DNA from 2 places in the Streptomyces sp. NPDC088733 genome. Region 2 is predicted to be linked to the other one. Evidence: predicted binding sites of a transcription regulator. Region 2 holds the regulator's gene; the other holds the start of a gene.
What was found. Region 2 encodes HspR, which represses chaperone genes until heat shock. Its sites were predicted from a motif close to TTGAGNNNNNNNNNCTCAA; they were not measured.

Region 1 (10,647 bases), on a different contig from region 2:
AACCCTTCCGTCTACTGCGCCGATCTGGAGAAGCTCATCCGGCACGTGGCGAGCCGCTTGCATGCGGTTACGTCCAATGAATACGGCCCGCAGGCGTAGCATGAGGCTCACTGCGGCTGGGACGGCCCAAGCAGTCATCCGTGCGGTGTGCGTGAAGCTGAGGACGGTGCCGATTACCCATGGTGGCACCGCGTTGCGGTAGGTCCAGCGGTCGGACGAACCACTGCCCGACCTCATCCGCCTGTTCTGACTCCAAGCGCGGCAGAAGGCGGCCACCTGGTGCTCGCCAGCGTGACCTCCTCACTTTTGAGCAGGTGCGTCGACAAGGAACAGGTGGCGTACTACGACGACAGCCCCGGCGTCGTCTGAGATCTGAACATATGTCACGCATGTGCCCGAACATAGGCATTGACGTCGCTGGTGTGCGGCGTACGGACGTCCTTATTCCGCACGGCGGTGAATTGCCGCTCACCGGGCCCGCACCTTTTGTCACGGACATAGCTCGCAATGTCTTCAGCGACGGCCTGGAGCCCGCCAGGCGGTGCGCCCAGCAGGCAGCCACCCGACTGGGGGAGCTCGGCCACGGGCTGACCCCGGACGAAGTTGAGTTGCAACTCGCCATCAAGTTCGACGCGACGCTGGGCGCGGTCCTCGCGAAGTCCGGCGCCGAGGCCCAACTGCAGGTCACCTTCCGGTGGAAGCCGGGAAGCGGATCGTGACCGTCGGTCCAGGGAGCGCGATTCTCCCGTACAGCTACATCGTGGGCCAGCACGAACTGAAGCTCGCCCTGGAACTCAATCACATTGCGCCCGGCATCGGCGGAGTGCTCATCAGCGGGCAGCGCGGCACGGCCAAGTCCACGGTCGTGCGTGCCTTCTCCGCCATGGTCCACGGCGAGTTGCCGGTGACCCTGCCCATCAACGCCACCGACGACCGGGTGCTCGGCGGATGGGACCTCGATGCCTTGATGCGGGGAGAGGCCGTCGTCCAGCGAGGGCTGCTGGACGAGGCGGGCGACAAGGGCCTGCTCTACGTGGACGAGGTGAATCTGCTCGACGACCACGTGGTCGACATCATCCTCGACGCGGCGTCCACCGGGTGGCTGACCGTTCAGCGGGAAGCGCTGAACCAGCGCCAGTACATCCGATTCGGCATCGTGGGCACGATGAACCCGGAGGAAGGCGGTCTGCGTCCGCAGTTGCTCGACCGGTTCGGCCTCATGGCCACCGCATCCGAACTCGCACCCGAGCAGCGCCGTGAGGTGATTTCCACCGTCCTACGCTTCGACGAGGCCCGCGACGCCGCGTCGTCGCCGTGGCTCGACGAAGGGCGCGAGCAGGACGCCGAGCGCAGCCGTGCGCTGCATGCGGCCAAGGAGGCGTACGAGCGCGTGGAGCTCTCGACCTCGATGATCGAGTTGTGTGCGGACGTCGCCTCGCTCGTCCGGGCGGTGGGGCACCGGGGAGAGCTCGTCACCGCGTTCGCGGCACGCGCCATGGCCGCGCTGGAGGGGGCGCCCCACGTGCGGCCCGACCACGTGCGCGCCGTCGCGCCGCTCGCCTTGCGTCACCGCCGGCCTGATGCGGCACACGGCGGCCCGGTCGAATGGACAGCGGAGGGGACCGAAGGCCTGGACGGCCTCTTCGCTTAGGGACGGGGAGCACTGTGGACGTTCCGCCGGACGACGCGGCAGCGCGGCGCCTCCTCCGCGTACTGGGATGACGGAGAGGCCCGGCCCCAGGGCACGGGTGCTCGTGCTGAACTGCATCGAATACCGCACACTGTGAGGCGAGTCCCGTGCCGGTCTCGAATTGTGCGAGAAGGCCGCCGACCCGTGGCGGGCACTGCTGCCCCCGACGGATCCGTCGCTTCTCTGCCTTGCGCATCAGCACGCCAACCTCTCGCGCAGGACGGGGCGTTACTGCCGGGCCATGACGCGGGGCATCGCGACGAGGCCCGGCGCTGGGAACGCCACAGCATCGAGCAGCTTTCCGGCACCCTCGGCGCCGGGCATCCGCACACCGTGTCCGTAGGCCGCCGGGAGCGGCAGTACTGGGACTTCGAACCCCAGCCCATCTGAGCCCGGTACGCGAGGGGCCCCGCACTCGGTGAGTGCGGGGCCCCTCGCGTGGTGTCGCTCAGTGGTGCCTCAGAGCTCGAAGACCTCGTGCACCAGCTGCTCCTGCTCCGCCTGGTGGCGCTTGGCGGAGCCGACCGCCGGCGACGAGGAGGCCGGGCGCGAGACGCGACGCAGCCGGTCGGCGTTGTCGGGGGCGGCGCCCAGGACCAGGTCGAGGTGGTCGATGAGGTTGAGGGCGATGAAGGGCCAGGCACCCTGGTTGGCCGGCTCGTCCTGGGCCCAGATGTACTTCTGGGCCTTGGTGAACGGGGCCAGGGCGGCCTGGATCTCCAGGCCCGGGAGCGGGTAGAGGCGCTCGATCCGGATGAGGGCGGTGTCGAAGGCACCGCGCTTCTCCCGCTCGGCGACGAGGTCGTAGTAGACCTTGCCGGAGCAGAAGACGACCTTGCGGACCTCTTCCGGCCTGACGGCGGAGTCGCCGATGACCGGCTGGAACTGACCGGAGGTGAACTCCTCGGTCGTCGACGTCGCCGCCTTCAGACGCAGCATCGACTTCGGGGTGAAGACGATGAGCGGCTTGTGGTGCGGGTTGTGGACCTGCCACCGCAGGAGGTGGAAGTAGTTCGCCGGGGTGGTCGGAACCGCCACCGTCATGTTGTTCTGCGCGCACAGCTGGAGGAAGCGCTCGATGCGGGCGGACGAGTGGTCCGGGCCCTGGCCCTCGTAGCCGTGCGGGAGGAGCAGGGTGACGCCGGAGGTCTGGCCCCACTTCTGCTCGGCGGAGGAGATGAACTCGTCGACGACGGTCTGCGCGCCGTTGACGAAGTCGCCGAACTGGGCCTCCCAGGCGACGAGCGCGTCCGGGCGGGCGAGCGAGTAGCCGTACTCGAAGCCCATGGCCGCGTACTCGCTGAGCAGCGAGTCGTAGATGTTGTAGCGCGCCTGGTCCTCGGAGAGGTAGAGCAGCGGGGTGTAGTCCTCGCCGGTCTCCCGGTCGACCAGGACGGCGTGCCGCTGGCCGAAGGTGCCGCGGCGGGAGTCCTGGCCGGCGAGCCGGACCGGGGTGCCCTCCATCAGCAGGGAGCCGATGGCGAGGGTCTCGCCCATGGCCCAGTCGATGGTGCCGTCCTCGACCATGGCCGCGCGGCGCTGCAGCTGCGGCAGCAGACGCGGGTGGACGGTGATCCGCTCCGGGATGTTGACCTGCGAGGCCGCGATCCGCTTGACGGACTCCTGGCTGATCGCGGTGGCGACCGGGACCGGGAACTCCGGCCCGGCCGGCGTGTCCTGCTCCGCCTGCGAGGTGGCGGGCGCGGTGGCCTCGCGGACCTCGGTGAAGACCTTCTCCAGCTGGCCCTGGTAGTCCTGCAGGGCCTGCTCGGCCTCTTCCAGGGTGATGTCGCCGCGGCCGATCAGGGACTCGGTGTAGAGCTTGCGCACCGAGCGCTTCTTGTCGATCAGGTCGTACATCAGCGGCTGGGTGAAGGACGGGTTGTCGGCCTCGTTGTGACCGCGGCGGCGGTAGCAGATGAGGTCGATGACGACGTCCTTGTTGAACGCCTGGCGGAACTCGAAGGCCAGCCGCGCGACGCGGACCACGGCCTCCGGGTCGTCGCCGTTGACGTGGAAGATCGGTGCCTCGATCATGCGCGCGACGTCGGTGCTGTACATCGACGAGCGCGAGGACTCCGGGGCGGCGGTGAAGCCGACCTGGTTGTTGATCACCACGTGCACGGTGCCGCCGGTGCGGTAGCCGCGCAGCTGCGACATGTTGAGGGTCTCCGCCACGACGCCCTGGCCGGCGAAGGCCGCGTCGCCGTGGAGCACGACCGGCATGACCGTGAAGTCGGTGCCGCCCTTGCCGATGACGTCCTGCTTGGCGCGGGCGATGCCCTCGACGATCGGGTCGACCGCCTCCAGGTGCGAGGGGTTGGCGGCCAGCGAGACGGTGATCTGCTCGCCGTCCAGACCGGTGAAGGTGCCCTGGGCGCCCAGGTGGTACTTCACGTCGCCGGAGCCGTGCATCGACTTCGGGTCGAGGTTGCCCTCGAACTCGCGGAAGATCTGCGCGTACGACTTGCCGACGATGTTGGCCAGCACGTTCAGCCGGCCGCGGTGGGCCATGCCGATGACGACCTCGTCCAGGCGCGACTCGGCGGCCGCGTCGATGACGGCGTCGAGCAGCGGGATGACGGACTCGCCGCCCTCCAGCGAGAAGCGCTTCTGGCCGACGTACTTGGTCTGCAGGAACGTCTCGAAGGCCTCGGCAGCGTTGAGCCGGCGCAGGATCCGCAGCTGCTCGTCGCGCTCGGGCTTGGTGTGCGCGCGCTCGACGCGGTCCTGGATCCACCGGCGCTGCAGCGGGTCCTGGATGTGCATGAACTCGATGCCGACGGTGCGGCAGTACGAGTCGCGCAGCACGCCGAGGATGTCGCGCAGCTTCATCAGGGACTTGCCGGCGAAGCCGCCGACCGCGAACTCGCGCTCCAGGTCCCACAGGGTGAGCCCGTGCTCGGTGATGTCGAGGTCGGGGTGCTTGCGCTGCTTGTACTCCAGCGGGTCGGTGTCGGCCATGACGTGGCCGCGGACCCGGTAGGAGTGGATCAGCTCGAAGACGCGGGCGGCCTTGGTGACGTCGTCGTCGTGGCTGGCGTCGATGTCCTTGAGCCAGCGGACCGGCTCGTAGGGGATGCGCAGCGCCTCGAAGATGTCGTCGAAGAAGTTGTTCTCGCCCAGCAGCAGCTGGTTCATGATCCGCAGGAACTCGCCGGACGCGGCACCCTGGATGACCCGGTGGTCGTAGGTGCTGGTCAGCGTCATGACCTTGGCGATGCCCAGCTTGTTCAGGGTGTCCTGCGACGTGCCCTGGAACTCGGCCGGGTAGTCCATCGAGCCGACGCCGAGGATCACCGACTGCCCGGGCATCAGGCGCGGCACCGAGTGGACGGTGCCGATGCCGCCGGGGTTGGTCAGGGAGACCGTGACACCCGTGAAGTCGTCCATGGTCAGCTTGCCCACGCGGGCGCGGCGGACGATGTCCTCGTAGGCCTGCCAGAACTCGAAGAAGTTCAGGGTCTCGGCCTGCTTGATCGCCGCGACGACGAGCTGCCGGTCGCCGTTGGGCTTGACCAGGTCGATGGCCAGGCCCAGGTTGACGTGCTCGGGCTTGACCAGCGTCGGCTTGCCGTCCTTCTCCGCGAAGGACCAGTTCATCGCGGGCATGATCTTCAGCGCCTGCACCATGGCGTAGCCGATGATGTGCGTGAAGGAGACCTTGCCGCCGCGGGCGCGCTTGAGGTGGTTGTTGATGACGATGCGGTTGTCGAACAGCAGCTTCACCGGGACGGCGCGCACGGACGTGGCCGTGGGCAGCTCCAGCGAGGCGTGCATGTTCTTCGCCACGGCCGCGGACGGACCGCGCAGCGTCACGAACTCCGGGCCCGCCGCGTTCGCGGCGGCCGCTGCCTTGGGGGCTGGGGTCGGCTGCTGCGCAGGGGTGGGCTTCACCACGGCCGGCTTCGGCGGGGCGGGAGCCTCGGCGACCGGCGCGGGGGCCGGGGCAGCCGGCGCCACGGGGGCAGGCGCGGCCGCGGCCGGGGTCACCGGCGCGGGGGCCGGGGCCACCGGGGCGGGCGCCGCCGGAGCCGGAGCTGCCGGGGCGGGCGCCGGCGGGGCGGCCGGAGCTGCTGCGGGGGGCGTCTGAGGACGGCCCGTGGCGACCGCGGAACCCGTATCCGCTCCCGGCTTGTAGTCGGCGAAGAAGTCCCACCAGGCTCGGTCGACCGAGTTCGGGTCCTGGAGGTACTGCTGGTAGATCTCATCGACAAGCCACTCGTTCGGCCCGAAGCCCGCGGCAGGGTCCTGGGCCTGCCCGTCGGTTTCGGTCCTGGGGGTACCGCCCGGCCGGAGGCTGGGGGAACTCGAGCTATTGGGGGACTGTGGCGACACGGCGGTAACCGCCCTCTTCCGCTTCACAAGGTGATGGACAGCGGGAATAAAGGCTACGCCTATCGGACCGGTTCCTGCAGGCCCGGGGGCCAGTCGTCGCCTAAGTCACATCGAAAGGGCGGTTTCGGCGCGGAGATTGGCGGGAAAGAGGTCCCGAATCGACAGTCTCGCTCCGGGTGGATCACCCCACCCGGCCGAACGGCGCACGTCAGGCCGGTGCCGGCGCGGAACCCGGAAGGGTGACGCGTATGCGGCAGCCGCGCGGGGACTCGGCGACCTTGATGTCGCCGCCGTGCAGGTCCACCGCCCAGCGGGCGATCGCCAGCCCCAGTCCCGTACCGCCGTCGCCGGGACCCGCGGTGCCGCGGTTGAAGCGCTCGAAGACACGGGTGCGCTCCGCCTCGGGGATGCCGGGGCCCTCGTCCAGCACCTCCAGGTCCAGGCTGCCGGGGCCGGCGCCGCGCCGGGCGCGGACGGTGACCCGGCCGCTGGGCGGGCTGTGCTTGACGGCGTTGTCGACCAGGTTGGCGACCACCTGGTGCAGCCGTTCGGCGTCCGCGTACGCGGTGAGCTCCGGCGGCGAGACGTCCAGGTGCAGATGGACGTCCTTGCGCGGCCGGGCGCCCGGCCCGCCGTCCTGGAGCCCCAGGCTGGCGGCCTTGATCACCGCCGACAGGTAGGGCCACACCTCGAAGCGCTTGGCGTCCAGCGGCACGATGCCGCTGTCGAGGCGGGACAGGTCCAGCAGGTGGGCGACGAGCAGGCTCAGCCGTTCGGCCTGCTGGAGCGCGGTGCGCATGGTCTCCGGATCGGCCTCGGAGACGCCGTCGACGACGTTCTCCAGGACCGCGCGCAGTGCCGCGATCGGTGTGCGCAGCTCGTGTGAGACATTCGCCACCAGCTCCTTGCGGTGCCGGTCGACGGCCTCCAGGTCGGCGGCCATGCGGTTGAAGGCGTCGGCCAGCTCGCCGACCTCGTCGCGGCGGCGGGCGTTGACGCGGCGGCCGTAGTCGCCGCGGGCCATGCCGATGGCCACCGAGGTCATCTCCCGCAGCGGCGCGGTCAGCCCGTGGGCGACCAGCTGGGAGATGAGCAGCGAGGCGATGATCGAGAAGATCGTGATGATCCTGATCTCGGTCGCGGAGTGCATCGCGACATAGATGAGGAAGGTGGTGATCGCCACCGAGGCGATCACCAGGAACTGCAGCGCCGCCTTGATGGACCGGAACGGGTCCCACGGCCGCAGCGCCGCCCACGCACGGTCCCGCAGGCTCGGCGGGGGCGGCGTGCTGTAGGGGCTCACGGTGTGGGCGTCTCGAGGGCGTAGCCGACGCCGTGGACGGTGCGGATGCGCTCCGCGCCGATCTTCCGCCGCAGTGCCTTGACGTGGCTGTCGACGGTGCGGGTGCCCGAGGCGTCCGCCCAGTCCCAGACCTCCGCGAGCAGCTGCTCGCGGGAGAGCACGGCGCGCGGCTGCTGCGCCAGGCACACCAGCAGGTCGAACTCGGTGGGCGTCAGGTGCACGTCCGCGCCGCGGACCCGGACCCGCCGCTGGGCGTTGTCGATCTCCAGGTCGCCGAGCTGCATGTTGGCGCCGCGCGGGTCGCGGGCGGCGATGGTGGCCCGCTCGACGCGGCGCAGCAGGACGTGCACGCGGGCGACGAGCTCGCGCAGCGAGAACGGCTTGGTCATGTAGTCGTCGGCGCCCACACCGAGGCCGACCAGCATGTCGGTCTCGTCGTCGCGCGCGGTGAGCATCAGCACCGGCACGGGCCGTGCGGCCTGCACGCGGCGGCAGACCTCCAGGCCGTCGTAGCCGGGCAGCATGACGTCGAGCACGAGCAGGTCGGGCTGCCAGGCGGCGGCGGTCTCCACCGCGGCCGGGCCGTCGCCGGCGGTGCGGACCTGGAAGCCCTCGGCCCGCAGGCGTACGGCGATGGCGTCGGCGATCGTCGCGTCGTCCTCGACCACCAGTACCCGGCGCTGTGCGCCGGGGGTGGCCGCGACCGCTGCGGCGTCGCCCGGAGTCGGCTGAGTGGTGTCCATGTGCGGTCCCCCATGGTCGTTTGCGTTGCGCAGCAGCGTACGGGGCACGACGGTATCGCGGCTATGCGGGTGTGGTTGCCAGGTGCACGACATCCGGAACGCCCCGGTCCACGGGGGTCTCCATCGTGCGGACCTGCGTGAACCCCGCGGTCCGCAGTGCGTCCTCGAACGCGGCGGACGGCTGGGCCGACCATACCGCCAGTACGCCGCCGGGTGTGAGCCGCGCCCGGCAGGCCGCCAGGCCCGCGGGACCGTACAGCCCGCGGTTGTCCTCGGTCACCGTCCAGTCGGGGCCGTTGTCGATGTCCAGGCACAGGGCGTCGTACGTCGCGTCCGCGTCCCGCAGGTACGCGACCAGGTCGCCCTCCAGCACCGTCACCCGCGGATCGTCCAGCGCGTGCTCCGAGAAGGGCGCCAGCGGCCCGGTGCGGTGCCAGTCGACGACGGCGCGCTCGCGCTCGGCCACCGCGATCCGTCCCCAGCGCGGCTCGCACGCCGCGCGGGCCAGGGAGAAGCCCACGCCCAGGCCCCCGATCAGCACCGACAGGTCCGCGGCGTCCGCCGGCAGGGCGGCCAGGGCGGCGTCGACCAGCAGCCGCTCGGAGCGGCCGTCGGAGGTGTCCATGAGGAAGGTGCCGTTGGCGATGATCTCGAACCGTGCCGCGTGCCGGCGCAGGACCACCTCGCCGTACGGCCCCTCGCGGCGGTCGAGCGTGACGGGCCGTTCCTCTTCGTTCGCGCGCATGGGCTCAGCGTAATGAGGAGCAGGTCAGCGGCCGGTCGGCAGTCGATCGCTCAGAGCGAACACGGACCGGGGAACACCAGGGGCATCAGAAGCATTGAGTCTGCATAGCTCAACTTGATTGCTTAGGGAGAGATAATGGCTCAATCGTCTTCGTCGGCGTTCGCGCCGCTCACCCTGCCCGTGCTGCCGCTCGACGACGCGGTGGTCCTGCCGGGCATGGTGGTGCCCGTGGACCTCACCGACGCCGAGGCGCGCGCCGCGGTCGAGGCGGCCCAGGCCGCGCAGCGGTCCGGACTGCCCGGTGTCGGCAACAAGCCGCGGGTGCTGCTCGTTCCCCGTGTGGACGGCGACTACGCGGGAGTGGGCACGCTGGGCACCGTCGAGCAGGTGGGACGGCTGTCGGACGGCGATCCCGGGGCCGTGATCCGCGGCGTCAGCCGCGTGCGCATCGGCGCCGGCACGACCGGACCCGGCGCCGCCCTGTGGGTGGAGGGGACCGAGCTCGCCGAGCCGGTGCCCGCCGAGGCGCCCGGCACCGTCGCGGAGCTCGTCAAGGAGTACAAGGCGCTGGCCACCAGTTGGCTGCGCAAGCGCGGGGCCTGGCAGATCGTGGACCGCGTCCAGCAGATCGACGACGTCTCGCAGCTCGCCGACAACGCCGGCTACTCCGGCTTCCTCACCACCAAGCAGCGCATCGAGCTGCTGGAGACCACCGACCCGGTCGCCCGGCTGAAGCTCGCCACGCAGTGGCTGCGCGACCACCTGGCCGAGCAGGACGTCGCGGAGACCATCCGCAAGGACGTCCAGGAGGGCATGGAGAAGCAGCAGCGCGAGTTCCTGCTGCGGCAGCAGCTCCAGGCCGTCCGCAAGGAACTGGCCGAGCTGAACGGCGACCCCGAGGACGAGGCGGACGACTACCGTTCCCGCGTCGAGGCCGCCGACCTGCCCGAGAAGGTGCGCGAGGCCGCCATGAAGGAGGTCGAGAAGCTGGAGCGGTCCAGCGACGCGTCCCCCGAGGGCGGCTGGATCCGCACCTGGCTCGACACCGTTCTGGAACTGCCGTGGAACACCACGACCGAGGACGCCTACGACATCCCCGGCGCGCGGGCGGTGCTGGACGCCGACCACGCGGGCCTGGAGGACGTGAAGGAACGCATCACCGAGTACCTGGCCGTGCGCAAGCGCCGCAGCGACCGCGGTCTCGGGGTCGTCGGCGGCCGGCGGGGTGGCGCGGTGCTGGCCCTGGTGGGCCCGCCCGGCGTCGGCAAGACCTCGCTCGGCGAGTCCGTGGCCCGCGCGATGGGACGCAAGTTCGTGCGCGTCGCGCTCGGCGGCGTCCGGGACGAGGCGGAGATCCGCGGCCACCGGCGCACCTACGTCGGCGCGCTGCCCGGCCGGCTCGTGCGCGCCATCAAGGAGGCCGGGTCGATGAACCCGGTGGTCCTGCTGGACGAGATCGACAAGGTGGGCTCCGACTACCGCGGCGACCCGTCCGCGGCCCTGCTGGAGGTCCTGGACCCGGCCCAGAACCACACCTTCCGGGACCACTACCTGGAGGTCGAACTGGACCTGAGCGACGTGGTGTTCCTCGCCACCGCCAACGTCCTGGAGGCCATCCCGGAGCCGCTGCTGGACCGCATGGAACTGGTGCGGCTGGACGGCTACACCGAGGACGAGAAGGTCGTCATCGCCCGCGACCACCTGCTGCCGCGCCAGCGCGAGCTGGCCGGGCTCGGCGAGGACGAGGTCACCGTCGACGACGCGGCCCTGCGCAAGCTGGCCGGGGAGTACACCCGCGAGGCGGGCGTGCGCACCCTGGAGCGGTCGA
Region 2 (5,592 bases):
AGCGACACCGCGCCCGACCCGGCGGGGACGCGGGAGGTCACCGAGCGGTTCGCGGCCGCCTACGAGGTACTGGAACTGCTGGACCGGGCAGGAGAGCTGCCCGCCGTGCCGGAGCCGGACCCCGCGCTGGAGCGCTGGGCGGCGCAGGGCGAGCGGCTGGCGGAGGAGGCACGGGAGCGGCTGCCGGCGGCGGGGCTGGAGACGGACGAGCTGATCGCCGCGGTCGAGGAGCACTTCGGCGTGGACGTCGCCATCACCGGGCTTCCCCAGGCTGTGGACGGACTCGCCTGGCAGACCGACACGTTCCGCCTCGTGCTCCTCGCGCCCACCGATCTGTGGACACGGCAGCGCTTCACCCTGGCCCACGAGCTCTGCCACATCCTCGCCAAGGACGCCCGCAGTGTCGTGGTGGAGTCCCATGTCGCCCCCGGCCGGCAGAAGGACCTCGCCGAGGTGCGGGCCAATGTCTTCGCCTCGCATCTGCTGATGCCCGCCCGGGAGTTGACGCGGGCCGCCGCCGCGGAGGGGGAGCTGACGGACGCCGCCTTCGAGCGGCTGGTCGTCCGCTTCCGGGTGTCGCCGAGCGCGCTCGCCGCACGCCTGCACCAACTCGGCCTGATCGACGCCGGACGGCGCAAGCACCTGCGCGCCCTGACGACGGAGTCCTGCCATCTGCTGGCGGGCGCCGGCGACGAGTACCAGCGGCAGGCGTCGCGCGCCTTCGCCGAACGCTTCCCGCCGCGCCTGGCCTCGGAGTTGTACAAGGCCTATCTGGCGGGGGAGACGACGCTGCGCCCGCTCGCCGCACTGCTGGACACGGACGTGGAGCGGCTGCACGACCTGCTCGCCCCCGAGTCCGCGGCCGGCAACGGCACCGATCAACAGGACGCCGAAGAAGGGGACCTGGTCTTCCAGCCATGACCACCTGGTGGTTCCCGGACAACACCGTCCTGTGCAACTTCGCCGCCGTGGACCGGATGCTGCTGCTGGAGAAGGTGCTGGACGGCCGCGGCCGCTGGACCCAGGCCGTCGCCCACGAGGCCGCCCGCTCCGCGCGGTTCCTGCCGCGTCTGGCCGGGCTGGCCGAGGCCGGCTGGCTGGGCGAGCCCGTGGAGATCACCGAGAGCGCTGAGCTCCGGGAGGTCGACCGGCTGCGCCGCGCGGTCTTCGGCGGCCCGTCGAACGCGCCGACCCGGCATCTCGGGGAGGCCGAGACCTGCGTACTGATCACGCGGCGGCGGGAGTTCCGCGGCGCCGTCTGGATCACCGACGACCGCTCCGCCCGCAACTTCACCCGCCGGCGCGGGATCACCACGAAGGAGACCTTCGACCTGATGCGGGACGCGTGCGCCGACGGGCTCGTGCCCGCGGCGGAGGGTCACCGGCTGCTGCACGCCATGATCGCCTCGGGCCGCCATCTGCACCATGTGTCGCAGGGGCCCGCCGACCTGCTGCCGTGAAACGTTCCGCCGGGTCTACTCGGGCCGCTTGGCGGGCCGCCACACCACCAGCGCCGACGTCTGCTGCACGTCCTGGTACGGCACCAGGTCGCGCCGGTAGGAGGCGTGGACGGCCGCCTCGCGCTGCTGCATGGCGGCCGCGGCGCCCTCGACGGCGGCGGCCAGTTCGGCCACCCGCGACTGGAGGGCCGCGACCTGGTTCTCCAGTTCGATGATGCGCTTGATGCCCGCGAGGTTGATGCCCTCGTCCTGCGACAGACGCTGGACCTCGCGCAGCAGCTCGATGTCACGGGCCGAGTAGCGCCGGCCCCGCCCGGCCGTGCGGTCGGGCGAGACCAGGCCGAGCCGGTCGTACTGCCGGAGGGTCTGGGGGTGCAGACCGGAGAGCTGGGCCGCCACCGAGATGACGTAGACGGGGGATTCGTCCGTCAGCTCGTACGGGTTGCGACCCCGTCCGCCCCGCATGCCGCCGCCCATGCTCATCGGTTCAGTCTCCCTTCGCGGCCTTGAACAGCTCTGCCCGCGGATCGGTGTCCGCGGTCGCCTCCCGGTACGCCTCCAGGGCGTCCAGCGCCTTGCCCTCGGTGGCCGCCGGAACGGCGACCTCGACGGTGACCAGCAAGTCGCCGTGCGTACCGTCCTTGCGGACGGCACCCTTGCCACGCGCCCGCAGCGTACGCCCGTTGGGCGTACCCGGGGGCAACTTCAGGGTGACCGGGGGACCGCCGAGCGTCGGCACCTTGATCTCGCCGCCGAGGGCCGCCTCCGTGAAGGAGACCGGCACCACGACGGTGAGATTGTCGCCCTTGCGGCCGAAGACCGGGTGGGCGTCGACGTGCACGGTCACGTACAGGTCGCCGCCCGGGCCGCCGCGCTCGCCGGGGGCGCCCTTGCCGCGCAGCCGGATGCGCTGCCCGTCGGTGACGCCGGCCGGGATGCGCACCTGCATGGTGCGCGCCGAGCGGGCCCGGCCGCTGCCGTTGCAGACCTCGCAGGGGTCCTGCGCGATCAGGCCGCGGCCCTTGCAGTCCACGCAGGGGTCGGTGAGCGAGAAACCGCCACCGCCGCCGCGCGAGACCTGCCCGGTGCCGACGCAGGTCGGGCACACCCGGGGCGTGCCGTTCTTGTCGCCGGTGCCCGAACACGCCTTGCAGGGCGCCTGGCTGGTCATCTTCAGCGGGACCGTGGCACCGTCCACCGCCTCGGTGAACTTCAGCGTCACCTCGGTCTCGACGTCCTGGCCGCGCCGGGGCTGCGTACGGGTCGTGGCGCCGCCCCGGTTGAACAGGCCGCCGAACACGTCCCCGAGGCCGCCGCCGAAGCCGCCGCCCTGGGGGGTGCCGGCACCGCCGGCGGCGCCGCCGCCGAAGAGGTCGCCGAGGTCGAAGCCGAAGCCGCCCGCGCCGGCCGGGCCGCCGCGGAAGCCGCCGTTGCCGAAGAGGGCGCGGCCCTCGTCGTACTCCTTGCGGCGCTTGGCGTCCGACAGGACGTCATTGGCCTCGGAGATCTCCTTGAAGCGCTCCTCGGCCTTGGCGTCGCCCTTGTTGGCGTCCGGGTGGAACTCGCGGGCGAGCTTCCGGTACGCCTTCTTGATCTCCGCCTCGGTGGCGTCCTTCGGGACGCCGAGGACCTTGTAGAGATCCTTCTCGAACAAATCCCTGCTGATGCTCATCCCCGGCGTCCCTCCTTCCGTGCCTTCTGCGCGTGACTCACGTCAGCCCTGTTCCGGGCCACCGTTCTCCTCGTCGGCCGCGTCAGCGTTGCCCTGCGTTCCCTGCGTGCCCGGCTGGGGCTCGGCGACCGCCACCCGCGCGGGGCGGATGGTGCGCTCCCCGATGCGATACCCGGGCTGCAGGATCTGCACGCAGGTCGTCTGTGTGACGTCCGGCGAGTAGCTGTGCATCAGGGCCTCGTGCACCAGCGGGTCGAAGGGCTCGCCCTCCTTGCCGAACTGCTGGAGGCCCAGCTTGGCGGCCACCGTCTCCACGGACTCGCCGACCGACTTGAAGCCGCCGACCAGTTCCTTGTGGTCCCGGGCACGGCCGATGTCGTCGAGCACCGGAAGCAGTTCGGTGAGCAGATTGGCGACCGCGATCTCGCGGACCGCGATCCGGTCCCGCTCCACCCGGCGGCGGTAGTTCTGGTACTCCGCCTGGAGCCGCTGGAGGTCCGCCGTGCGCTCACCGAGCGCCGTACGCACCTGGTCCAGCTGCGCCTGCAGAGCGACCATGGCGTTCGCGTCCCCGGCCGGGGACGCCGGGGCCGCCTGCTCGGCGGACCCGGCACCCGGCGCCGTGTCGCCCGCGGAGTCCGCGGACGACGCGGAACCGGCCTCGGCAGAGGGGACGTCAGGCTCCTGCTCGAAGCCCGGGGTCTCCTCCGTCACGCGGCACCGTCCTTCTTGTCCTCGTCGACGATCTCGGCGTCGACGACGTCGTCGTCGGCCGGGGCACCGCCCGCGGCACCGGCGGCACCGGCCGCGCCACCCTCGGCCTGGGCGTTGGCGTAGAGCGCCTGGCCCAGCTTCTGGGAGGTGGCGGCGACCTTCTCGGTGGCCTCGCGGATGGCGGCGGAGTCCTCGCCCTTCAGCTTCTCCTTGAGGTCCTCGACAGCCGCCTCGACCTCGGTCTTGACGTCACCGGGGACCTTGTCCTCGTTGTCCTTGAGGAACTTCTCGGTCTGGTAGACGAGCCCCTCGGCCTGGTTGCGGGTCTCGGCGGACTCGCGGCGCTTGTGGTCCTCGTCCGCGTACTGCTCGGCCTCGCGCATCATGCGGTCGATGTCGTCCTTCGGCAGCGCGGAGCCACCGGTGACGGTCATGCGCTGCTCCTTGCCGGTACCGAGGTCCTTGGCGGAGACGTGCATGATGCCGTTGGCGTCGATGTCGAAGGCGACCTCGATCTGCGGGATGCCGCGCGGGGCCGGCGGCAGGCCCGTGAGCTCGAACATGCCGAGCTTCTTGTTGTACGCCGCGATCTCGCGCTCGCCCTGGTAGACCTGGATCTGCACCGACGGCTGGTTGTCCTCGGCCGTGGTGAAGATCTCCGAACGCTTCGTCGGGATCGTGGTGTTGCGCTCGATCAGCTTGGTCATGATGCCGCCCTTGGTCTCGATACCGAGGGACAGCGGGGTGACGTCGAGCAGCAGGACGTCCTTGACCTCGCCCTTGAGCACACCGGCCTGGAGCGCGGCGCCGATGGCCACGACCTCGTCCGGGTTCACGCCCTTGTTGGCGTCCTGACCGCCGGTCAGCTCCTTGACGAGCTCGGCGACGGCGGGCATGCGGGTGGAGCCACCGACGAGGACGACGTGGTCGATCTCGGAGAGCTGGATGCCCGCGTCCTTGATGACGTTGTGGAACGGGATCTTGCAGCGCTCCAGCAGGTCCGCGGACAGCTGCTGGAACTGGGCGCGGGTGAGGCGCTCGTCCAGGTGCAGCGGGCCCTCGGCGGACGCCGTGATGTAGGGCAGGTTGATCGAGGTCTCGGTGGACGAGGACAGCTCGATCTTCGCCTTCTCGGCGGCCTCGCGCAGACGCTGCAGCGCCATCTTGTCCTTGGACAGGTCCACGCCGTGACCCGAGGCGAACTGCTTCACCAGGTAGTCGACGATGCGCTGGTCCCAGTCGTCACCACCGAGGTGGTTGTCGCCGTTGGTGGCCTTCACCTCGACGACGCCGTCACCGATCTCCAGCAGCGAGACGTCGAAGGTGCCGCCACCGAGGTCGAAGACGAGGATGGTCTGGTCGTCCTTGTCCAGGCCGTACGCCAGGGCGGCGGCCGTGGGCTCGTTGACGATGCGCAGGACGTTGAGGCCCGCGATCTCGCCGGCCTCCTTGGTGGCCTGGCGCTCGGAGTCGTTGAAGTACGCCGGGACGGTGATGACCGCGTCGGTCACCTTCTCGCCCAGGTAGGCCTCGGCGTCACGCTTCAGCTTCTGCAGGATGAAGGCGCTCATCTGCTGCGGGTTGAAGTCCTTGCCGTCCAGGTTGATCCGCCAGTCGGTGCCCATGTGGCGCTTGACCGAGCGGACCGTCCTGTCGACGTTGGTGACAGCCTGGCGCTTGGCGACCTCGCCGACGAGCACCTCGCCGTTCTTCGCGAAGGCGACGACGGACGGCGTGGTCCTGGCA

Region 1: lon (endopeptidase La) is a predicted target of HspR. The motif match lies at 8,914-8,932, and genes of this name have one in related genera.

What each region holds. Positions count from the first base shown of each region.
Region 1 covers NZ_JBIVLH010000001.1:265,675-276,321, reverse strand. The annotation lists gene ACIP64_RS01200 (FxsB family cyclophane-forming radical SAM/SPASM peptide maturase) at 1-99, shown strand, start outside; gene ACIP64_RS01195 (CU044_2847 family protein) at 423-719, shown strand; gene ACIP64_RS01190 (AAA family ATPase) at 716-1,651, shown strand; gene ACIP64_RS01185 (multifunctional oxoglutarate decarboxylase/oxoglutarate dehydrogenase thiamine pyrophosphate-binding subunit/dihydrolipoyllysine-residue succinyltransferase subunit) at 2,150-6,028, opposite strand; gene ACIP64_RS01180 (ATP-binding protein) at 6,237-7,331, opposite strand; gene ACIP64_RS01175 (response regulator transcription factor) at 7,328-8,074, opposite strand; gene ACIP64_RS01170 (spermidine synthase) at 8,136-8,819, opposite strand; gene lon (endopeptidase La) at 8,955-10,647, shown strand, end outside.
Region 2 covers NZ_JBIVLH010000017.1:520-6,111, reverse strand. The annotation lists gene ACIP64_RS27550 (ImmA/IrrE family metallo-endopeptidase) at 1-921, shown strand, start outside; gene ACIP64_RS27545 (hypothetical protein) at 918-1,460, shown strand; gene ACIP64_RS27540 (heat shock protein transcriptional repressor HspR) at 1,476-1,943, opposite strand; gene dnaJ (molecular chaperone DnaJ) at 1,948-3,132, opposite strand; gene grpE (nucleotide exchange factor GrpE) at 3,175-3,846, opposite strand; gene dnaK (molecular chaperone DnaK) at 3,843-5,592, opposite strand, start outside.